Regions from separate parts of the Bradyrhizobium sp. CCBAU 53351 genome, predicted to be linked through region 1. Evidence: predicted binding sites of a transcription regulator. Region 1 holds the regulator's gene; each other region holds the start of a gene.
The links. The regulator PhoB, encoded in region 1, activates phosphate uptake and scavenging genes when phosphate is short. The targets are predictions, from matches to a motif close to TGTCATNNANCTGTCAT.
Positions count from the first base shown of each region.

Region 2: XH83_RS01955 (DUF2794 domain-containing protein) is a predicted target of PhoB. The motif match lies at 4,897-4,913, and genes of this name have one in related genera.
Region 3: phnC (phosphonate ABC transporter ATP-binding protein) is a predicted target of PhoB. The motif match lies at 1,570-1,586, and genes of this name have one in related genera.

Region 1 covers NZ_CP030059.1:7,068,708-7,076,295, reverse strand. The annotation lists gene pstC (phosphate ABC transporter permease subunit PstC) at 1-811, shown strand, start outside; gene pstA (phosphate ABC transporter permease PstA) at 816-1,661, shown strand; gene pstB (phosphate ABC transporter ATP-binding protein PstB) at 1,658-2,479, shown strand; gene phoU (phosphate signaling complex protein PhoU) at 2,491-3,207, shown strand; gene phoB (phosphate regulon transcriptional regulator PhoB) at 3,246-3,953, shown strand; gene XH83_RS33740 (GcrA family cell cycle regulator) at 4,026-4,538, opposite strand; gene XH83_RS33735 (aspartate aminotransferase family protein) at 4,996-6,201, shown strand; gene argF (ornithine carbamoyltransferase) at 6,201-7,124, shown strand; gene XH83_RS33725 (Hsp33 family molecular chaperone) at 7,287-7,588, shown strand, end outside.
Region 2 covers NZ_CP030059.1:397,191-404,778, reverse strand. The annotation lists gene XH83_RS01970 (ABC transporter permease) at 1-2,433, shown strand, start outside; gene XH83_RS01965 (Bax inhibitor-1/YccA family protein) at 2,715-3,506, shown strand; gene XH83_RS01960 (GNAT family N-acetyltransferase) at 3,823-4,353, shown strand; gene XH83_RS01955 (DUF2794 domain-containing protein) at 4,462-4,836, opposite strand; gene XH83_RS01950 (thioredoxin family protein) at 5,429-6,205, opposite strand; gene acnA (aconitate hydratase AcnA) at 6,436-7,588, opposite strand, start outside.
Region 3 covers NZ_CP030059.1:6,888,090-6,895,677, reverse strand. The annotation lists gene XH83_RS32795 (alpha-D-ribose 1-methylphosphonate 5-triphosphate diphosphatase) at 1-868, opposite strand, end outside; gene XH83_RS32790 (chloramphenicol acetyltransferase) at 865-1,524, opposite strand; gene phnC (phosphonate ABC transporter ATP-binding protein) at 1,697-2,506, shown strand; gene phnD (phosphonate ABC transporter substrate-binding protein) at 2,566-3,501, shown strand; gene phnE (phosphonate ABC transporter, permease protein PhnE) at 3,572-4,456, shown strand; gene phnE (phosphonate ABC transporter, permease protein PhnE) at 4,453-5,298, shown strand; gene phnF (phosphonate metabolism transcriptional regulator PhnF) at 5,474-6,205, opposite strand; gene phnG (phosphonate C-P lyase system protein PhnG) at 6,326-6,802, shown strand; gene phnH (phosphonate C-P lyase system protein PhnH) at 6,807-7,415, shown strand; gene XH83_RS32750 (carbon-phosphorus lyase complex subunit PhnI) at 7,419-7,588, shown strand, end outside.

The sequences.
Region 1 (7,588 bases):
CAAGGAATACGGCCTCTCCTTCCTGTGGACGCAGCGCTGGGCGCCGTCCGCCGATCCGCCGGTGCTCGGTGCGCTCGGGCCGATGTACGGCACGCTGGTCACCTCCTTCATCGCGATGCTGATCGCCATTCCCGTCGGCCTCGGCATCGCCATCTTCCTCACCGAGCTCTGCCCGCAATGGCTGCGCCGCCCGATCGGCATGGCGATCGAGCTGCTCGCCGGAATCCCGTCGATCATCTACGGCATGTGGGGCTTCTTCGTGCTGGGGCCGTTTCTGGCCAACACCTTCCAGCCCTTCATGATCAGGATCTTCGACGGCGTCCCCGTGCTGGGCGCGATCTTCGCAGGTCCCCCGTCCTATCTCAGCCTGTTCAACGCCGCGCTGATCCTCGCCATCATGGTGCTGCCCTTCATCACCTCGATTTCGGTCGACGTGTTCAAGACGGTGCCGCCGGTCCTCAAGGAAGCCGCCTACGGCGTCGGCTGCACCACCTGGGAAGTCGTCCGCAGCGTGGTGATCCCCTACACCCGCGTCGGCGTCATCGGCGGCGTCATGCTGGCGCTGGGCCGCGCGCTCGGCGAGACCATGGCGGTGACCTTCATCATCGGCAACTCGTTTCGCATCTCGTCGTCGATCTTCGCCCCGGGCACCACGATCTCGGCGGCGATCGCCTCCGAATTCGCCGAGAGCGACGGCCTGCATCAGTCCGGCCTGATCCTGCTCGGCCTCTTGCTGTTCGTGCTGACGTTCTTCGTGCTCGCGGCGGCGCGGCTGATGCTGATGCGGCTGGAAAAGAAGGCGGGGAACTAGCGCCATGAATCCGATCTATTCACGCCGCCGCCGCAAGGATTTCATCATCCGCGGCCTTTGCTTCGCGGCTGCCGCCTTCGGCGTAACCTGGCTCGCGCTGATCCTGATCACGCTGCTCTACAACGGCGTGGCGGGCCTGAACGTTCAGCTCTTCACCGCGGACACGCCTCCGCCCGGCTCGACCGAGGGCGGCCTGCGCAACGCCATCGTCGGCTCGATCATCATGACCGTGCTCGGCGTCGGCATCGGCGCGCCGCTCGGCCTGTTCGCCGGCACCTATCTCGCCGAGTACGGCCGCAACGACAAGCTGACCTCGGTGATCCGCTTCATCAACGACATCCTGCTCTCGGCGCCCTCGATCATCATCGGCCTGTTCATCTACGGCGCGGTGGTGGTGCCGATGCGCGGCTTCTCGGCCATTGCAGGCGCGCTGGCCCTTGCCGTGATCGTCATCCCGGTCGTGGTGCGCACCACCGAGGACATGCTGCTGCTGGTGCCGAACCCGCTGCGTGAAGCCGCCAGCGCGCTCGGCCTGCCGCGCTCGCTGGTGATCAAGCGGATCGCCTATCGCGCGGCGCGCTCCGGCCTCATCACCGGCGTGCTGCTGGCCACGGCGCGCGTCGCCGGCGAGACGGCGCCGTTGCTGTTCACCGCGCTGTCGAACCAGTTCTTCAGTCTCGGCCTTGACAAGACGATGGCGAACCTTCCGGTCACCATCAACAACTTCGTGCAGAGCCCCTACGCCTATTGGAAGCAGCTCGCCTGGAGCGGCGCCCTGCTGATCACCCTGACCGTGCTTGCCCTGAACATTGGCGCCCGCATCATCGGCGCCGAGAGGACTGCAAAATGAGTGAAATCTCTGTTTCCGTCAGCGCGCCGAGCGTTCACCCCGGCTCGCAGCCGCTGCCCGAGGCGCCAGCCAAGGTCACCGCGCGCAACCTGAATTTCTACTACGGTGAGCACCACGCGCTGAAGAACATCAATCTGGCCCTCGGCGCCAATCGCGTCACGGCCTTCATCGGCCCGTCGGGCTGCGGCAAGTCCACGCTGCTGCGCATCTTCAACCGGATGTACGACCTCTATCCGGGACAGCGCGCCACCGGCCAGCTGTTGCTCGACCACACCAACATCCTCGACCCCAAGCTCGACCTCAACCTGCTGCGTGCCCGGGTCGGCATGGTGTTCCAGAAGCCGACGCCGTTCCCGATGACGATCTACGAGAACATCGCCTTCGGCATCCGCCTCTACGAGAAAATCTCGAAGTCCGAGATGGACGACCGGGTCGAGAAGGCGCTGCGCGGCGGCGCGCTGTGGAACGAGGTCAAGGACAAGCTCAACGCCTCCGGCCTGTCGCTGTCCGGCGGCCAGCAGCAGCGCCTCTGCATCGCCCGCACCGTCGCGGTGCGGCCTGAAGTGATCCTGTTCGACGAGCCCTGCTCGGCGCTCGATCCGATCTCGACCGCCAAGGTCGAGGAGCTGATCCAGGAATTGTCCGAGAACTACACGATCGCGATCGTCACCCACAACATGCAGCAGGCGGCGCGCGTCTCCGACAAGACCGCCTTCATGTATCTCGGCGAGCTGATCGAGTTCGACGACACCAGCAAGATCTTCACGTCGCCGAGCGATCGGCGTACGCAGGATTACATTACCGGCCGGTTCGGCTGAGGAGACGCAACATGGGTTCTGAACATACCGCAAAGGCTTTCGACACCGACCTCCAGGAGCTCACCCGCCTGGTCGCCGAGATGGGCGGAATCGCCGAGCGCATGATCGTCGATTCCGTCGGTGCGCTGATCCGCCGCGACGTCGCGCTCGGCCAGCGCGTCGTCACCATCGACGCCGATCTCGACGCACTGCAGAAGCGCATCGAGGAGCGCGCCGTGCTCACCATCGCCCGCCGCCAGCCGATGGCGGTGGATCTGCGCGAGATCGTCGGCGCCATGCGCGTTGCGACCGACCTCGAGCGCATCGGCGATCTCGCCAAGAACATGGGCAAGCGCGTCGCGGCGCTGGAGACCGACTTCCATCCGCTCAAGCTGTTCCGCGGCCTCGAGCACATGACCGACCTCGTGCAGCAGCAGGTCAAGTCGGTGCTGGATGCCTATGCCGCGCACGATCTGCCGGCGGCGATGGCGGTGTGGAAGGGCGACGAGGAAGTCGACGCGATCTGCACCTCGCTGTTCCGCGAGCTCCTCACCTACATGATGGAGGATCCGCGCAACATCTCGTTCTGCATCCATTTGATGTTCTGCGCCAAGAACATCGAGCGGATCGGCGACCACGCCACCAACATCGCCGAGACCGTGTTCTACATGATCGAGGGCCAGGCGATCACCGACAAGCGGCCGAAGGGCGACATGACGACTTTCGCCACGACGGTTCCGAATACCTGAAGACTTGAATAGCTGAAGACCTAAGGAGCGACGACACCATGGGCGCACGCATTATGGTGGTTGAGGACGAGGAAGCTCTCACCGAGCTTCTGCGTTACAACCTCGAAGGCGACGGCTATGACGTCGAGACGGTGATGCGCGGCGACGACGCCGACACCCGCCTCAAGGAGCACATTCCCGACCTGATCGTGCTCGACTGGATGCTGCCGGGCCTCTCGGGCATCGAACTGTGCCGGCGCCTGCGCACCCGGCCCGAGACCAAGCAGCTGCCGATCATCATGCTCACCGCGCGCGGCGAGGAGAGCGAGCGGGTGCGCGGCCTTGCGACCGGCGCCGACGACTACATCGTCAAGCCGTTCTCGGTGCCGGAGCTCTTGGCGCGCGTGAAGGGCCTCTTGCGGCGCGCCAGCCCCGAGCGGCTCGCCACAGTGCTGGCCTATGGCGACATCGAGCTCGACCGCGACAAGCGCCGCGTGGCGCGCTCGGGCCGCCCGATCGATCTCGGCCCGACCGAATATCGGCTTCTGGAGTTCTTCCTGGAGCATCCCGGCCGCGTGTTCTCGCGCGAGCAGCTGCTCGACAGCGTCTGGGGCCGCGACATCTATATCGACGAGCGCACCGTCGACGTCCATATCGGCCGCCTGCGCAAGCTGCTCAATCTCGGTCGCGAGCAGGACCCGATCCGCACCGTCCGCGGCGCCGGCTACGCGCTGGATGACCGCTTTGCGAAGGCTGAGCAGACGTAGGACCTGCTTCCGTAATCCAACAAAAAGCGCGCCAGCTGGCGCGCTTTTTCGTCTCGATGCCTGAGACCGTGTTTACCGCGGGCCCGGCTTCGCCGGTGCGCGCCGGCGATCCGCTGCCGGCTGATACGCCACGCGCGAATGCTGGGCGCAGTAGGGCAGGCCGGACAGCGCCTTGCCGCCGCAGAAGAAGAAATCCGGGCTCGAGGGATCGCCGACCGGCCAGTGGCAAGTCGCCTCGTTAAGCTCGAGCAGCGACAGCCGCTGGCTCATCGGCACCACGTTGTCATAGGTGACCGGTTCGGCCTCGACCTCGACCTCGAAGGCCTGCGCCAGTGCGGTATTGCCGCGCGCAATGGGGCGGGTCACCCGCATCATGTGCTGCGCCGGGCGTGCCTTGCGCGGCCGCGGCGCGGCCGACGAAGGGCTCTTGGCGCGGCCGGACAGGCCGAGCCTGTGCACTTTGCCGATCACGGCATTGCGGGTCACATTGCCGAGCTCTGCTGCGATCTGGCTGGCCGACAATCCGGCCTCCCAGAGCTTTTTCAGCTGCTCGACGCGATCGTCGGACCAGGTCAAAACCGTCATTGCACCCTTTCCCTCGCTGCGCTTCTGCCATCCTGGCGGTCCGTGCGGCGAATGCCTAAGCCTCAAAAACCCGTGCCGTCAGAATCCCTTAAGGCTCGCCGGGCGCGCTACTCGCGCCCGAACGTTTACGCCGGTACATGAGGACTCTTGGGATCAGAACTGTTGCACGAGATGTCGTATCTGACAGCCCAAACGCTACAATATGGCGTGACTCACGCGCAAGAGTCCGCCGACTCGCTTCCACATGTTCCGTGGTGTAAAACCCGCAAAATCGCCACCGCAAGACTACGGAATCTGCGTTTCCCGAGGCTTTCGGGCGGCATTGACACCCGTTTCACCAGGCCTAAGATAGTCCCGCGTGCCGCCCTTAAAAGGCGGCACGTTTCGTTTTCCGGGCCGGTCAATGGTGCGTTGCGCAATGCACGCCTCACACCGTCCGCAACATCAAGTGACCGTCATGACTAACAGCGTAGCGCCGCATTTGCTCCCCGTTTTCGCCAGGGCCAACCTCGGTTTTGAGCGCGGCGAAGGCTGCTGGCTGATCGCGACCAATGGCGATCGCTATCTCGATTTCACCTCGGGCGTTGCTGTAAACGCGCTCGGCCACGCCCATCCCGCGCTGGTCAAGGCGTTGCAGGAGCAGGCGACGAAGCTGTGGCACATGTCGAACCTGTTCCAGAGCCCGGACGGCGAGAAGCTCGCCGCGCGCCTGTGCAACGAGAGCTTTGCGGACTTCGTGTTCTTCTGCAATTCCGGCGCCGAAGCGCTGGAGGGCGTGATCAAGCTGGTCCGCCATCATCACTTCTCCAAGGGCCATCCGGAACGTTACCGCATCATCACCTTCGAAGGCGCGTTCCACGGCCGCACGCTGGCAACCTTGGCTGCGACCGGCTCTGCAAAATATCTCGAAGGCTTTGGACCGCCGATGGACGGCTTCGACCAGGTGCCGCATGGCGACCTCGAAGCCGTCAAGAAGGCGATCGGCCCCAACACCGCCGGCATCCTGATCGAGCCGATCCAGGGCGAGGGCGGCGTGCGCTCGGCACCTCCCAATTTCCTCAAGGCGTTGCGCCAGCTTTGCGACGAGAAGGGCCTGCTGCTCGCCTTCGACGAGGTGCAGACCGGCATGGGCCGCAGCGGCGATCTGTTCGCCTATCGGCGTACCGGCGTCACGCCTGATGTGATGTCGCTGGCCAAGGCGCTCGGCGGCGGCTTCCCGATCGGCGCGGTGCTGGCGACCGCGGATGCGGCGGCCGGTATGGGGCCGGGCTCTCACGGCTCGACCTTCGGCGGCAATCCGCTGGCGATCTCCGCGGCCAACGCCGTGCTCGACGTCATGCTCAAGCCCGGCTTCTTCGACCACGTGCAGAAGATGTCGCTGCTGCTCAAGCAGAAGCTCGCCTCCGTGATCGATCGTCACCCCGACATCGTCAGCGAAGTGCGCGGCGAGGGCCTCCTGATCGGCATCAAGGCCGTCGTGCCCTCGGGCGATCTGGTGGCCGCCTTGCGCGACGAGAAGCTGCTGACCGTCGGCGCCGGCGATAATGTCGTGCGCTTCCTGCCGCCCCTGATCGTCACCGAAGCCGAGATCGAGGACAGCGTCATCAGGCTCGAGCGTGCCTGCACCGCATTGGCGGCCGGCCAGACCAAGCGGGCAAGCTGATGAGCAAGTCCCCGAAGCACTTCCTCGACATCAACGAGCTCCCGCTGTCGGAGCTCAAGCGCATGCTCGCGGCGTCGAGCGCCATGAAGGCCAAGCAGAAGGCGCAGCAGCCGGTGCGGCCGCTCGAAGGCAAGACGCTGGCGATGATCTTCGAGCGCCCTTCGACGCGGACGCGGGTGTCGTTCGACGTCGCCATGCGCCAGCTCGGCGGCGAGCCCATCATGCTCACCGGCGCCGAGATGCAGCTCGGCCGCGGCGAGACCATCGCCGACACCGCGCGCGTGCTGTCGCGCTATGTCGACGCCATCATGATCCGCATCCTCAATCACGATGCGCTGCTGGAGCTTGCGGCCAACGCCACCGTGCCCGTCATCAACGGCCTGACGCGGCGCTCGCATCCCTGCCAGGTGATGGCCGACCTCATGACCTATGAGGAGCATCGCGGCCCGATCGAGGGCAAGACGGTGGCCTGGACCGGCGACGACAACAATGTGCTGGCGTCCTGGGCGCACGCCGCCGAACGCTTCAAGTTCCAGCTCAATGTCGCGACGCCCCCGGAGCTCGCGCCGAAAAAGGCGATGCGCGACTTCATCAAGTCGACGGGCGCGCCGATCATGCTCGGCACCGATCCCGAGGCCGCCGTGAAGGGCGCCGACTGCGTCGTCACCGACACCTGGGTGTCGATGGGCGACAAGGAAGGCGAGCATCGCCACAACGTGCTCAAGCCCTATCAGGTCAATGGCAAGCTGATGTCGCTGGCCAAGCCGGATGCGCTGTTCATGCACTGCCTGCCCGCCCATCGCGGCGAGGAGGTCACCGATGAGGTGATCGACGGCCCGCAATCGGTCGTGTTCGACGAGGCCGAGAACCGCCTGCACGCGCAGAAGGGCATTCTGGCCTGGTGCTTCGACGCGGTGAAGTAGCTTCTTGTAGCTCGGATGGAGCGCAGCAAAATCCGGGTTCTCAACGCGCGGAAAGATCTCCCGGATTACGCTGCGCTCCATCCGGGCTACGCGAGCCGTCGTTCCGTGAGGAATGCGGGCATGCCTCTTTCAATTTGCATCGACCGACCCCAGATATGCGCCATGGTTTCCCAATCCCCTGACATGAAAACCGGGCCCGAAGGTCCGGTTCGCGCGCCATCTTCGATTCCGATCGATGACGCCGTGCTGCCCTACGAGGTCGATGCGCTCGACGTACGCGGCCGCCTTGTGCGGCTAGGCCCGGCGCTCGACGACATTCTCACCAAGCACGATTATCCCGCGCCCGTGGGCAAGCTGCTGGGCGAGGCCATCGTGCTGACCACGCTGCTCGGCTCGGCGCTGAAATTCGAGGGCCGCTTCATCCTGCAGGCTCAGACCGACGGTCCGGTGTCGTTCCTGGTGGT
Region 2 (7,588 bases), 690 kb from region 1:
GCCGGCGTTGGCTCGGTGTCGGCGAGCCTGTCCGACGGCCTCGCCCGCGAGGGCCGCACGCTGCTCGGCGGCGACGTCTCCTTCGTGCTGTTCCAGCGCGAAGCGAAACCCGACGAGGTTGCCTTCCTGCGCTCGCGCGGCGCCGTGTCGACCGCCGCCACCTTGCGCGGCATGGCGCGCGCGGCCGACGGCCAGCTCGCACTGGTCGAGATGAAGGCGGTCGACGACACCTATCCGATGCTGGGCCAGCTGACGCTGAAACCGCAATTGCCGATGTCGGACGTGCTCGCGGAGCGCGACGGCGCGTTCGGTGCGGCCGCCGATCCGACGCTGCTGGCGCGGCTGTCGCTGAGGAACGGCGACCGCGTCACCATCGGCTCGGCGACCTTCCAGATCCGCTCCACCGTCGAAGCCGAGCCCGACAAGCTCGCCGGCGGCATCGGCTTCGGCCCGCGCTTCCTGATCAGCCAGGAGGCCTTGCGCGCCACCGGCCTGATCCAGCCCGGCAGCCTGGTGCGCTGGGTCTACCGGGTGAAGCTGCCCGACGTCGCCAACAACGAGCGCGCCACCGAAACCTTCATCGCGGATGCGCGCAGCGCCGCGCCGCAAGCCGGCTGGGAGATCCGCAGCCGCTCCAACGCCTCGCCGCAGCTCGAGCGCAACATCAATCGCTTCACGCAGTTCCTGACGCTGGTCGGACTTGCCGCGCTGCTGGTCGGCGGCGTCGGCGTCGCCAATGCCGTGAAGAGCCATATCGACCGCCGGCTCGAAGTGATCGCGGCCCTCAAGGCCGTGGGCGCCACCGGTCGCGACGTGTTCGGCATCTATCTCGCACAGGTCCTCCTGCTCGCCGCGATCGGCTCGGTGATCGGCCTTGCGCTCGGCGCGGCGATGCCGTTCGCCATCGTCGGCCTGTTCGGCAAGCTGCTACCGCTGCCGGTGGTGCCGGCCGTGCATGCCGACGAGCTCGCGCTGTCCTTCATCTACGGCCTCCTGACGGCGCTGGCCTTCGGCCTCTGGCCGCTCGGACGCGTCCACGACGTGCCGGTAGCCGCGCTGTTCCGCGACACCATCAGCTCGGAATGGCACCGGCCACGCGCGGGCTATCTCGTGTTCATGGGCGTGGTGATCGCGCTGCTGATCGCGGTTGTCATCGGGCTCTCCTTCGACAAGCGCATCGCCGCGGTGTTCGTGGCCTCCTCGGTCGTCGTGTTCGCCCTGCTGCGCGGCATCGCCGCGCTGCTGATGGCCATCGCGCGGCGGCTGCCGCGGACGCGGCTGCCGATGCTGCGGCTTGCGATCGCCAACATCCACCGGGCGGGCGCCCTGACGCCCTCGGTCGTGCTGTCGCTGGGACTCGGGCTCGCCGTGCTCGTCACCATCACCCAGATCGACGGCAATCTGCGGCGGCAGTTCCTCGCGGCCCTCCCCGACCAGGCGCCATCCTTCTTCTTCATCGACATCCCGAGCGCGCAGGCCGAGCAGTTCGACCTTTACTTGCGCAAGATCGCGCCCGGCGCGACGGTCGAGGACGTGCCGATGCTGCGCGGACGCATCGTCGCCGCGCGCGGGCTGCGCGCCGAGGAGCTCAAGCCGTCCACCGATTCCGAATGGGTGCTGCAGAGCGACCGCGGCCTGACCTACACCGGCGAGCTGCCGAAAGGCTCCAAGGTGGTCGAGGGCGAATGGTGGAGCGCCGACTATTCCGGCCCGACGCTGGTGTCGATGGAGAAGAAGATCGCCGACGGCCTCGGCCTCAAGCTGGGCGACGAGATCGTGGTCAACGTGCTCGGCCGCGACATCCCGGCCAAAATCGGCAATCTGCGCAGCATCGACTGGCAGGGACTCGGCATCAATTTCGTCCTCGTGTTCTCGCCGAACGCCTTCAAGGGCGCGCCGCACACCCATATCGCGACGCTGACGGAACCGGGCGGAAATGCGGCAGGCGACGGCAAGATCATCAAGCAGGTGGCCGACGCCTATCCGATGGTGACCAGCGTGCGCGTGCGCGAGGTGATGCAGACGGTCGGCGCGGTGGTGACCAATCTGGCGCTGGCGATTCGCGGCGCCAGCGCGGTGACCCTGATCTCGGCGATCCTGGTGCTGGGCGGGGCGCTCGCCGCCGGCCATCGCCACCGGGTCTACGATGCCGTGATCCTGAAGACGCTGGGCGCGACGCGGCTGCGGCTGCTGGGCGCCTATGCGCTCGAATATCTCTTGATCGGGCTCGCCACCGCATTGTTCGGCGTGATCTCCGGCAGCTTGGCTGCCTGGATGATCGTGACGCGGCTGATGACGCTGAGCTTCGTCTGGCAGGCCGGCAGCGCGGCCGGAGTCGTCGCGGCCGCGCTCGTCGTCACGGTCGGGCTCGGGCTCGCAGGCACGCTGCTGGCATTGAACAAAAAGCCCGCAACGGTGTTGCGGAATTTGTGACAAATGGTAGCGGCTGGCCGCACGGATGCGGAATCGCACGATTCCCGCGATTAACCACGACTGCTCGTCAGGTTCGCGTCAGGATTGCCGCCAAGGGCGACATTCAGCCGCGCGTGGAAGGTTGCAGCGAATGTGTTAGTTTCCCACATATCGAGTGGGTTCGGAGCCCCGATTGTTAGCCAAAATTTAGTCGGTTGGCATCGGTATCCGAGATAGAGTTTGACGAACCGGCGGCACGGCGACCCCAGTGCCGGACCGGACCAACCAACGGGAATTCGACCATGTCGGACCTAGACCGTAACTACGCTTCTCCTTTCGGCAGGGCCGCCGGGCGTGTTGACGCCGCGACGGTCGATGCCGGCCTGCGCGCCTACATGCTGCGCATCTACAACTACATGAGCATCGGCCTCGCCATCACCGGCCTGGCCGCGCTCGGCGTCTACATGGCTGCCGTGACCGACGTTCCGACGGCGGAATCCGTCCGCGTCGGCAAGCTGTTCCTGACGCCGTTCGGCTACGCGATGTTCGTCAGCCCGCTGAAATGGCTGTTCATGCTCGCGCCGCTGGCCATGGTGTTCGTGATCTCGGCGGGCATCAACCGTCTCGCGCCCTCGACGGCCCAGATCCTGTTCTGGGTGTTCGCGGCGCTGATGGGCGTCTCGCTGTCGTCGATCTTCTTGGTGTTCACCCACACCTCGATCGTGCGGGTGTTCTTCATCACCGCGGCGACCTTCGGTGCGCTGAGCCTCTACGGCTACACCACCAAGCGTGACCTGACCGGCATGGGCTCGTTCCTGTTCATGGGCCTGATCGGCATCATCATCGCGAGCCTGGTGAACCTGTTCCTGGCGAGCTCGATGCTGCAGTTCATCGTGTCGGTGGTCGGTGTCCTGGTGTTCGCGGGCCTCACCGCCTGGGACACCCAGCGGCTGAAGAACGACTACATCTACGGCTATGCTTCGGCCGGCGGTGACATCGCAGAGCGTGCGGCCATCACCGGCGCGCTGTCGCTGTACCTGAACTTCATCAACCTGTTCACGCTGCTGCTGCAGCTGCTCGGCCAGCGCGACTAAGCGACTGACAGAGCGAACGACACGAACCCCGGCCGAAAGGCCGGGGTTTTTGTTTGGCCGGGAGCACCGTTCCCGTAGCCCGGATGAAGCGCAGCGCAATCCGGGAACGTGGCATCAGCCGATACACCTGTCCCGGATTTCGCTGCGCTCCATCCGGGCTACAAGTGATGCCTTTCCCTTCATTACGAACTCCGCGAAGCAATCCAGAGTCCCTCCGCAGATGCATTTCTGGATTGCTTCGCTTCGCTCGCAATGACGACGTGGAAAGGCCGTTCGCCCCTTCCAGCCGTCCCGGGAACGCTTTAATCTTCGCCCCATGACCGCAGCAGACATCCGGCCCACAACCGAGGCCGACCTTCCCGCCATCACCGCCATCTACCAGCAGGCCGTCCGCGAGGGCACCGCCACGTTCGAGCTGGAGCCGCCCGACCTCTCGGAGATGACGCGCCGCTATCGCGCGCTTGTCGACGGCGGCTATCCCTATTTCGTCGCCATGCTCGACGGCCGCGTTGCCGGCTATGCCTATGCCGGCGCCTACCGGCCGCGGCCGGCCTATCGCTTCACGGTCGAGAACTCGATCTATCTCGATCCCGCCTTCCATCGCCGCGGCGTCGGCTCAGCGCTGCTGGAGCGGCTGGTCGCCGAATGCGAGGCGCGCGGCTTTCGCCAGATGATCGCGGTGATCGGCGATTCCGCCAATGCCGGCTCGATCGGCGTGCACACCAAGGGCGGCTTCAAGATGATCGGCACGCATCGCAATGTCGGGCTGAAATTCGGCCGCTGGCTGGACACGGTGATGATGCAGCGCGACCTCGGCGAGGGCGCGAGCACGGTGCCGGGGCAGTAGGAAGCTCTTGCAGCCCGGATGGAGCGAAGCGAAATCCGGGACAGGTCCATCCGCTGGTACAACGGCCCCGGATTACGCTTCGCTCCCTTCGGGCGACGGGGTCAGTGGCTACACCACTGCCAGTTTCCGGTCGATCACCAGCAGCACGCGCTCGAGCTCGTGGCCGCGGCGCAGGATCAGGCCCGTCGCCGAGATCACGCTGTACATGCCCTGCTTGCGCGCCAGCCGCGGATCCTTCTCGATGCGATAGATCGGCACTTCCGAGGCGCGGCGATAGACCGAGAACACCGCGCGGTCCTTCAGGAAGTCGATGGCGTAATCGCGCCACTCGCCGTCGGCGACCATGCGGCCGTAGAGATTGAGAATGCGGTGCAGCTCGAGCCGGTTGAACGTCACCCGGCTCAGTTGTTGCGCATTCGCAGCGGCGGGGCGCGCCGCCGCGCGCTGCTCGCTCGGATCGGCATCCTCCGACATCAGACTCATGGAGAGCCTCCTCATCGCACGACTTGAACCCCGTCCGCGAACCGTCCCCGGAACCGGATCATGACAATGGTATGATTGCGCCATCCGTCTCTCGCCGCAAGGCTCTTGATGGAACTCGCCCCCCCCCATTCAACCGATCGAATCAGGTGCGATGCCGGGCACACGCAAAGGTGGAACTTTGTCGCGGCGAACCGTCACGGGATCGTTAGAAGGAATCATAGTCTCGCCGCTTTTCCGCCTAGCGACTGCCGCCCTGCACTGCGAAAAGATTCATGTGCGTTGACCCGGTCCTTTCGGTTCCGGATTCCTCAGCCCCCAGCCCCCCGGGGTCGAACAGGATCGGGTCTGTACGCACGACAAGGAGGGCCAACGCAAGTTGGTCCTTTTTTGTTTGTGTCGGGATGTTGCTGGCGCGCTGCCATTCCGAGGCGCGCCTCTTGGCGCGAACTACGATGCGCAATTGCGCATCTAAGAATCCATTTCTCAGCTTGTCCATGGATAGATGGATTCTAAGGTGCGCAATTGCGCACCCTAGCTCGCGCTTCGCGCGCCCGGAATGACGAGCAACAATTGCCGAGATGCTGTGCTTACTTCAATGCAGCGACGTGTATGCCGCGCCGAGCATTGGGCCCGGCCGCTCGCGGCTGCCGTCCTGGACGTAGACCACCGCGCCGTCGACGCCGTCGCGCGTCAAATTCTCGATCGGCACCGTCCAGCTTTCCGAACGTCCGGTCCAGTCACCGACCTTGAGCAGGTTGCGCACCACGTTGTGATAGGTGACCTGCTGCCCGCGATTCTCGCCGCGGGTGATTGCGATCGGGACCGACTTGGCGATTGAGCAGATCCAGACCTCGCCATGCGAGACGGCCGGCTCTTTGCTCGCGGCCACCGAGACGTTGATCTGCTTGCCCGCGAGCGACATCGTCACCGGCACGCTCATCACGCCCACACCCTTGTCGGTCTTGCCGATCGCATTCTCGATGCTGGTACGGTCGCTGCCGATGACATGGGTGGAGCCGTTGACCACGACCTGCGGGGTGTAGACCTCGCGGTCGCCGCGCATCTTCGAATAGGCACGCTGTCGTGCAGAGAAGCGCGAATCCGCCAGCGTGTCCTTCCAGCCGAGATAGTCCCAATAATCGATCGGCATGCTCAGCGCGATGATCGACGGATCCTTGGAGAGATCGCCGATGATCTGGTCGGCGGGCGGACAGGAGGAGCAGCCTTGCGAGGTAAACAATTCGACAACGGCGCGGGGATCGGCAGAGGCGGGAACGACGACGGCGACGATGGCACAAAGGCCGAGAGCACTCGACCAGAGGGCACCGGACCAACGTGAAACCAGATGAGAAGCCGTCATTGTTGTCATGTCGAACGTCACACACCGTCACTCGTGGAGGGGGATCTTATCGCCTGATGGTCACCGTAGTCTTACGGGGCACGATACTTCATCCGTCCAGATAACCGCCCAAGGACCGTTTTCCGCCGCGCGGGCCCATCCGAACGTGCCGCAAACGCATGAAAGGCGGCCTTGTGATAGGCCGCCTTCATTTAACCTTCTACTCACTTCGCAGTGAGCCACCGTTCACAAATCCGCGCTTAGGCCGCGAGCTTGCGCAGCACGTAGTGCAGGATACCGCCGTTGCGGTAGTAGTCGAGCTCGTCCAGCGTATCGATGCGGCAGAGCAGCGAAACGCGCTGCAACGAGCCGTCGCCGGAGACGATCTCCGCGGTCAGCTTCTGACGCGGCTTGAGGTCGCCCTGCAGGCCGCGCAGCGTGACCTTCTCATCGCCCTTCAGGCCGAGCGACGACCAGGAGGTGCCTTCCTCGAAGGTCAGCGGCAGCACGCCCATACCGACCAGGTTGGAGCGATGGATGCGCTCGAAGCTCTGGCAGATCACGGCGCGCACGCCGAGCAGGCGCGTGCCCTTGGCAGCCCAGTCGCGCGAGGAGCCGTTGCCGTATTCGGCGCCGGCGAACACCACCAGCGGCACCTGCTCCTGCTGGTACTTCATCGCGGCGTCGTAGATCGACATCTGCTCGCCGTCGGGCCAATGCTTGGTGAGGCCGCCTTCGGGGATGTTGCCGTCGGCGCCCTTCAGCATGAAGTTCTTGATGCGGATGTTGGCAAAGGTGCCGCGCATCATCACTTCATGGTTGCCGCGGCGCGTGCCGTACTGGTTGAAGTCGGCGGGACGCACCTGGTGCTCGCTGAGATATTTGCCCGCGGGCGAGGTGAGCTTGATCGAACCGGCCGGCGAGATGTGGTCGGTGGTGATCTTGTCGCCGAACATGGCGAGGATGCGCGCCTCGACGATGTCGGTGACCGGCTCCGGCTCCTTCTTCATGCCGTCGAAATAGGGCGGGTTCTGCACGTAGGTCGAAGACATGTTCCAGCGATAGGTCTCGCTCTCGACCGTCTTGATCTTGCGCCAGTTGGCGTCGCCCTTGAACACGTCGGCATACTTCTTCTTGAAGATCGTCGAGGTCACGAACTTCTTCATGAAGGCGTTGATTTCCTTCGTCGTGGGCCAGATGTCCTTGAGGTACACCGGCTTGCCGTCCTTGCCCTCGCCGATCGGCTCGACGGCAAGGTTTTTGGTAACGCTGCCCGCGAGCGCGTGGGCGACGACCAGCGGGGGCGAAGCGAGATAGTTCGCCTGCACGTCGGGCGAGACGCGGCCTTCGAAGTTGCGGTTGCCGGACAGCACGGCGGCGGCGACGATGCCGTTGTCGTTGATCGACTTCGAG
Region 3 (7,588 bases), 180 kb from region 1:
CGATCATGTCGGAGGCCCTGGTCCAGCCGGTGTGGCTGCCGCCGCGCACGACGTTCGGCGCGCCATAGACGATGGCGTCGCCATGGCTCGCCGCCGCCTGCGCCGTTTCCTCGTTGATCGGAAACTCCGCGATGTCGGCGCCGAGCTCGCGAAACTCCCGGCGCATCGCCGGCGTCGCGTCATCGTGCGAGAGCATCCGCACCTCGGCCGCGCGGGCCGTGGCGGCCAGCCGCGACACCGAAGCGGGCACCTCGTCGGCACGCGAGACCACGCGCTCGACCAGCCGGTCGAATTCTTCGCCCGACAGCCCGGTGCGCTCCACCATGCGGTTGCGCTTGCGCGGCTTGGCCATGTCGGCGACCGTGCCGTCCATGTGGTCGTTGAAGGCGAACAGGTCGACACGACCCTCGCTGAGCCATTGTGCGATCTCGGTCTCGGCCTCGAGATTGTAGGTTTCGTGCCTGAGATGGAAGCGGGTGTCGGCGGCGAATTGCGGGCGCTGCCGCTCGATCGCCTCCATCAGCCCGCGCGCATTGTCGCTGCTGCGCAGGCCCGGCTCCCACGAACAGGTCGTGGCGTGAAATACGGTGGTGATGCCGTTGCTGATCGCCTGGCGGTCGCTGTCGGCGAGCGCGACGTCGATCGGGAAGTCGACGCCGGCGCGCGGCATCATCTGGCGCTCGAAGGCATCGCCGTGAAGGTCGACGATGCCGGGCAGCACCAGCAGGCCCCGGGCGTCGATCGCCAGCCGGGTCCGGCCGCGCGAGGCGCCCACTTCTGCGATGTCCTGCCCGGACACCGCCAATGACGTTTCGACGATTTCAGTGCCGACCAGGGCCCGGCCGCCTTCAAGGAAAATGTCTGTCACGCGACCGCGCTTTGCTTGCTTGCAGGGGAAGCTGCCTGTGCTTCATACGTCGAGAGGAAATCTTCAATCCCGAGCTTGCGGAAATCGGGCAGCGCTTCACGCAATTTGTCGTGATCCCAGTCCCACCAGGCGAGCCGCGCGAGCCTTCCGGCGACGTCCTCGGAGAACCGCCGCCGCACGATGCGGGCCGGATTGCCGGCGACGATGGTGTAGGCCGGAACGTCCTTGGTCACGACAGCGCCGGCCGCGATCACCGCGCCGGTGCCGACGTCGCGGCCCGGCAGCACGATCGCGCCGTGGCCGATCCAGACATCGTGGCCGATATGAACGTGATGCTGCCGCCGCCAGTCGAAGAAATCGGCATCGTCGCTCTCGCCTTCGAAATAGGCGCTGGACCGATAGGTGAAATGCGCCTGCGTCGCGCGGTGCATCGGATGATTGCCGGGATTGATCCGCGTCATTGCCGCGATCGAGCAGAACTTTCCGATGGTGGTGTAGGTGATCTGGGCGTCGTTCACGACATAGGAGTAATCGCCCATCGCCACCTCCTGCAGGATCGTGCGCGCGCCGACCTCGGTGTAGGCGCCGAGCCGGGTCTCGTGCAGCTTGGCCGAGGGATCGATGGTCGGCAGGACCGAAAGCGCTTTGGCGGCCATGGTGAATCCGAAATGCGAGGCGGGCGTTCCTCTTCGATCGGCTTGATGACGGTGTCATGACGCGGCGATGACAGGGGATGAGGTGTGTAGGATCGCCGCATCGCAACGCATCTGTCACACAAGTGTTAAGCGCCGGCGTTAGCGGTGGGCCCCAGCTAATCTGGAGCCTTGCATGCTGGTGGTGGATGGTCTGACGTGTCGCTTCGGCGCGAAAGCCGCGGTGGACGACGCCTCGTTTCAAATCTCCCCCGGCGGCTTCGTCGGTGTGATCGGACGGTCCGGCGCCGGCAAGTCGACTCTGCTGCGGAGCATCAACCGCCTGGTGACGCCGACCGAGGGACGGATCTTGTTCGACGGCATCGACGTCACCGCGCTGCGCGGCAAGGAGCTGCGGCAATGGCGGGCGCGCTCGGCGATGATCTTCCAGCAGTTCAACCTGGTCGGCCGGCTCGATGTCCTCACCAATGTCCTGATGGGGCGGCTTGCGACGATGCCGGCCTGGCGCTCGTTGTCGCAAACCTGGCCGGAGCAGGACAAGGCGCTGGCTATGTCGGCGCTCGAGCAGTTCGACATCGCTTCACTCGCCGCGCAGCGCGCCGACCAGCTCTCCGGGGGGCAGCAGCAGCGCGTCGCGATCGCCCGTGCGCTGGTACAGCAGCCCGACATCATCCTTGCAGACGAGCCGATCGCCTCGCTCGATCCGCGCAACACCAAGATCGTGATGGATGCGCTGCTGCGCATCAACAAGCATTTCGGCATCACGGTGCTCTGCAACCTGCATTCGCTCGATCTGGCGCGCAGCTATTGCGACCGCCTGATCGGCATGGCGCAGGGGCGCGTGGTGTTCGACGGCGCGCCGTCCGCGCTGACCGACCACGTCGCCCGTGAGCTCTACGATCTCGAAGCCGCCGACGTCATGGGCGCGATGCCCGTGCCAGCGCCCGCTGGCGTGCCCGCGCTCGGAACGGCCGCGGCCGCCTGATCCATTCGTTTAGTTGCAAATCTTTGCGTCAACCGACCCCAACCGATGAAGAGGGTAACATGTTCACTCGCAGACTGGTTCTCGCCGGCGCCGCCGCGCTTGCGTTCACGGCCTCCGCCTCCGCCGACGACTGGAAGGCAAAATATCCCGAGCTGACCTTCGCCGTCGTCCCGGCCGAGAACGCTTCCGGCGTCACCGAGCGCTGGGCGCCGTTCATGAGCTACCTTTCGAAGGAGCTGGGCGTGAAGGTCACGCTGCGCATCGCCAATGACTATGCCGCGGTGATCGAAGGCCAGCGCGCCGGCAACATCCACATCGCCAGCTACGGCTCGGCCTCGTTCGCGCGTGCCCGCCTGACCGGCGTCAAGACCGACGCCTTCGCCAACGACATCAACGCTGACGGCTCCACCGGCTACTATTCGGTGTTCTTCGTCAAGGCGAGCAGCGCCTACAAGAAGATCGACGACCTCAAGGGCAAGAACATCGGCCTCGTCGATCCCAACTCGACCTCCGGCAACAACGTGCCGCGCTTCGAGCTCGACAAGATGGGCATCCACGATGCCGAGGGCTATTTCAGCAAGGTCGTCTTCACCGGCAGCCACGAGAACGCGATGCTGGCCTTGTCGCAAGGAACGGTCGACGTCGCGGCCAACCAGTGGACCACCGACGACGATTCGACGCTGGCGCAGATGTTGACCAAGGGCATGCTGAAGAATGCCGACGGCTCGGCGATGAAGAAGGACGACTTCCGGATCATCCACAAGTCGGCGCCGATCATCAACGGTCCCTACGCCTACAATTCCGACCTGCCTGATGACGCCAAGGCGGCCATCGCGAAGGCCTTTTTCGACGCGCCGGCGAAGGACAAGGCGGCGTTCGATCGCCTCCAGGACGGCCAGAAGAAGGGGTTCAACCACGCCACCACCAAGGACTGGGATGGCACGATCGAGCTGATCAAGTTCGTCGACGCGCTGCGTAAGAAGAAGGCGTCCTGAGTATCGGGACAACGCACCTGAGCCGGGTCCCTGGACCCGGCTCTTTCTTCGACGGGACCATCTCAAGCCGATGACGACAGCGGTTTCGATCCTCCCCGCCCAGCAGCTCGCCGTGCTCGACGCCGCCTATCGCCGGGCGGTCGGGCGCAAGCGGCTCCGCCTGCTGCTGGGAATCGTGATCTTCGGTGCGGCGCTGGTTCTCGCCGCGATCGGCGCGGAAGTGAATCTGCGCACGCTGTTCACGTATTTCGGCAATTTCGTCAGCTATTTCGATCGCATCCTCACGCTCGACAGCGGCCAGCGCGTCTGGACCGATGTCGGCGAGTGGCTGTGGGGCTGGCGCAAATGGCTGAAGATGCTGGGCGAGACCCTGCTGATCTCCTATGTCGGCACGCTGATCGGCGCGACTGTCGCATTTTGCCTCAATTTCTTCGCGGCCGAGAACACCTCGCCCGCGCCCTGGCTGCGCTTCGTCGTCCGGCGCCTGCTCGAATTCGCCCGCACCGTTCCCGGCATCGTCTTCGCGCTGGTGTTCGTGATCGCCTTCGGGCTCGGTCCGATGGCCGGCGTGCTCGCGATCGCGATCCATTCGACCGGCGCGCTCGGAAAGCTGTTCTCGGAGATCGTCGAGAACGCCGACATGAAGCCGGTCGAGGGCATCCGCTCCACCGGCGCCAGCTGGCTGTCCTGCATGCGCTTCGCGGTGGTGCCGCAGGTGACGGCGGGCTATGCCAGCTACGCACTGCTGCGCTTCGAGATCAACGTCCGCGAAGCCTCCGTCATGGGGTTCGTCGGTGCCGGCGGCATCGGCCAGGAGCTCGTCGTAGCCATCCGCAAATTCTATTATTCGGACGTCAGCGCCATCCTGCTCACCATCATCATCGCGGTTTTCATCATCGACATCACCACCAGCTGGCTGCGCGGCCGCCTGTTCGGCAAGGAGGCGCGGACGTGACGCCGCACGAGGTCGATCCGCGGGCGCTTCGCGCGCGCTATCCTGATGTGTTCGACCGGCCCGCCTCGGCGCGGCTCGCCATACCCGCGATGATCGTCGCGGCCTTTGCGGTACTCGTTTACGGCCTCGTCGATCTCGACTTCTCGCCGTCGCGATTCTTCGCGGGCCTCAGCCAGCTCGGCTGGATCACGTTGATGATGATCCCGCCTGATCCCGGCTCCTCGCTGCCGATCTATCTGAAAGCGCTCGGCGAGACGCTGTCGATCGCGCTGCTGGGGACGACGCTCGCCGCAATCTTCGCGTTGCCGGTCAGCCTGCTGGCCGCGCGCAACGTGGTGCCGTCGAACATCCTGCGCTTTCCGGTCCGTCGCTTTCTCGACTCGATCCGCGGCGTCGACACGCTGATCTGGGCGCTGGTGTGGATCAACGTCGTCGGGCTCGGCCCGTTCGCCGGCGTGCTCGCCATCGCCGTGTCGGATTTCGGAGCGTTCGGCAAGCTGTTCTCGGAGGCGATCGAAGGCGCCGACCAGAAGCAGGTCGAGGGCATCCGCGCCTCCGGCGGCAGCCCGCTGCACGAGATCCGCTTCGGCCTGCTGCCGCAGGTGCTGCCTGTCATCGCCGGCCAGGTGCTGTATTTCATCGAATCCAACACGCGCTCGGCCACCATCATCGGCATCGTCGGCGCCGGCGGTATCGGCCTCCAGCTCGCCGAGCAGATCCGCGTGCTGGAATGGCAGAAAGTGTCGTTCCTGATCCTGATGATTTTGGTTGCCGTCGCCGCGATCGATTTCATCTCCGGCAAGCTGCGCTTTGCGATCATCGGGCGTAGGGCGGTGGCCTGAGTTTTTTCCTTTCTCCCCCTTTGTGGGAGAAGGTGGCGCGAAGCGCCGGATGAGGGGTCTGTCTCCGCAAGTTCGGCGCGAGAGATTCGCTCGCGGAGAGAACCCCTCACCCGTCTCGCCGCAATTGCGGCGAGCCACCCTCTCCCACAAGGGGAGAGGGGAAGAAGCGGTCACGTCACCCGTTCTCCACCAGAAACTCGACTCGCTCGGCTGCAAACCGCGAGTGCTTCGTCATCAGCGGCTTGCCCTGGAGATCGTGGTCGGTCGCGTCCACCACCAGGATCGGGCGTCCCAGCGCGACATCCAGCCGTGCCGCGTCGGTGGCGTCCACGATGCCGGCGGTGATCCGGGTTGCGCCGCGGCGATAGTCGCGCACGCCATAATGCGCCAGCAGTTTCGTCATCGATCGCGTCGCTGCGAAGACGGCCCCCGCATTCGGAAACAGCTCGGCCGAGAGCCAGGTGGTGGAGACGCAGATCGGCGTGCGATCCGCGAGGCGGATCGCCTCGATCCGCACCAGCGGCGCGCCGGCCTTCAGGCCCAGCTCGCGCGCCAGCTCGCGGGTCGCGACATCGTCGGAGGCCTCGATCAGCTGGCCACGCGGCTCGCGGCCGCCGGCGCCGACGATCTCCGAGAAACGGGTGCGCGAGCGCAGAGGATAGGCGAGCTTCTGCGCCTCGACATAGGTTCCGCTGCCGCGCTCGGCGCGCACGAGGCCGCGCTCGGCGAGGGCCGCCAGTGCGCGTCGCACGGTGTGGCGGTTCACGCGATAGCTTTCGGCGATCTCCATCTCGCCCGGCAATTTGTCGCCGGCCGCAAAGCGGCCGTCGGCGATGCCGCGCTCGATGCCGTCGGCAACGAGGCGCCACAGCGCAACGCCGGACGATGCGGTGTCTTGCATGCTCATATCGCCGGTCAGCCTAGCCCAGAAATCACGCTCTTGTCACGAAACAGTCATGGCGCTCCCGTATGAAGTTGTCTATTATCATAGACAACTTCGGCGCGGCAAGTTCTGTCAAAAGGTTCGGTGGATCGGGTGACCCAGCACAACAACCAGCAAGCCCAGCGCAAGGCCGCGATGGCCGTGCTGGCGCACGCGGAGGCGGGCGAGATCGCCGCCCGTCTCCGCGACTTGGCCCTGGATTTGGCCCTGCCGGCCCATCAGGACCTGCGCGCGCCCGAAAACGGCCTCGTCATGCTGCGCGGCCGGGTCGGCGGTGACGGCGCGCCCTTCAATCTCGGCGAAGCTACGGTGTCGCGCGCAGCGGTGCGGCTTGCGAGCGGCGAGGTCGGCTTCGGCTACACGCTCGGGCGCGACGGTGAAAAGGCGCGGCTGATCGCGCTGTGCGATGCGCTGGTGCAATCCCGTGATTTCGGCGGCGCCGTGGAGCGCGACGTGATCGCGCCGTTGCGGGAGCAGCTCATGGTCAGGCGCCAGCAGGAAGCGGCCGAGACCGCTGCGACGAAGGTTGATTTCTACACCATGGTGCGCGGTGAGGGGTGAGATCATGACCACGATTGCGGAATTGCCGCCGGGGTTCGCCGACAAGGTGCTGTCGGCGCAATCGACCTTTCGCTCCGTCATGGACGCGATGGCGCGGCCCGGCTCGGTCCAGCGCATCGTGCCGGGAGCGGGGGCGCCCGAAACGATGATGCGCGGCACCGCCGCGATCGCGCTGACGCTGTTCGATCACGATACGCCGCTCTGGCTCGATGCGCGGATGGCTGAGAGTCTGGACGTCGTGAAATGGCTGAAATTCCACACCGGTGCGCCGGTGGTGCAGGATTCTTCCATCGCGAGTTTTGCACTGATCAGTGACGGCGCGGTGCTTCCTCCGCTCGAGCGATTCGCGCTCGGCACCAGCGAATATCCGGATCGCTCGACCACGGTCATCCTCCAGGTCGAGAGCCTCGACGCAGGCCGCAGCTTCGAGCTGCGCGGTCCCGGCATCGACGGCGCCGCGACGTTGCAGGCTTCGATCAAGCCGTTCGATCTGTTCGAGCGCCTGCGGTTCAACGAGCCGCTGTTTCCGCGCGGCATCGACTTGGTGCTGGTCGCCGATGACTCGGTGGTCGCGATCCCCCGCACCATTCGCGTCGTGAGCAAGGGAAGCTGAAGCATGTATGTCGCAGTCAAAGGCGGCGAACGCGCCATCGAGAACGCCCATCGCCTGCTCGCCCATAAGCGGCGCGGCGACCAGGACGTTGCGGAGGTTTCGCTCGACCAGATCTCGGAGCAGCTCGGCCTTGCCGTGGACCGCGTCATGAGCGAAGGCTCGCTCTACGACCG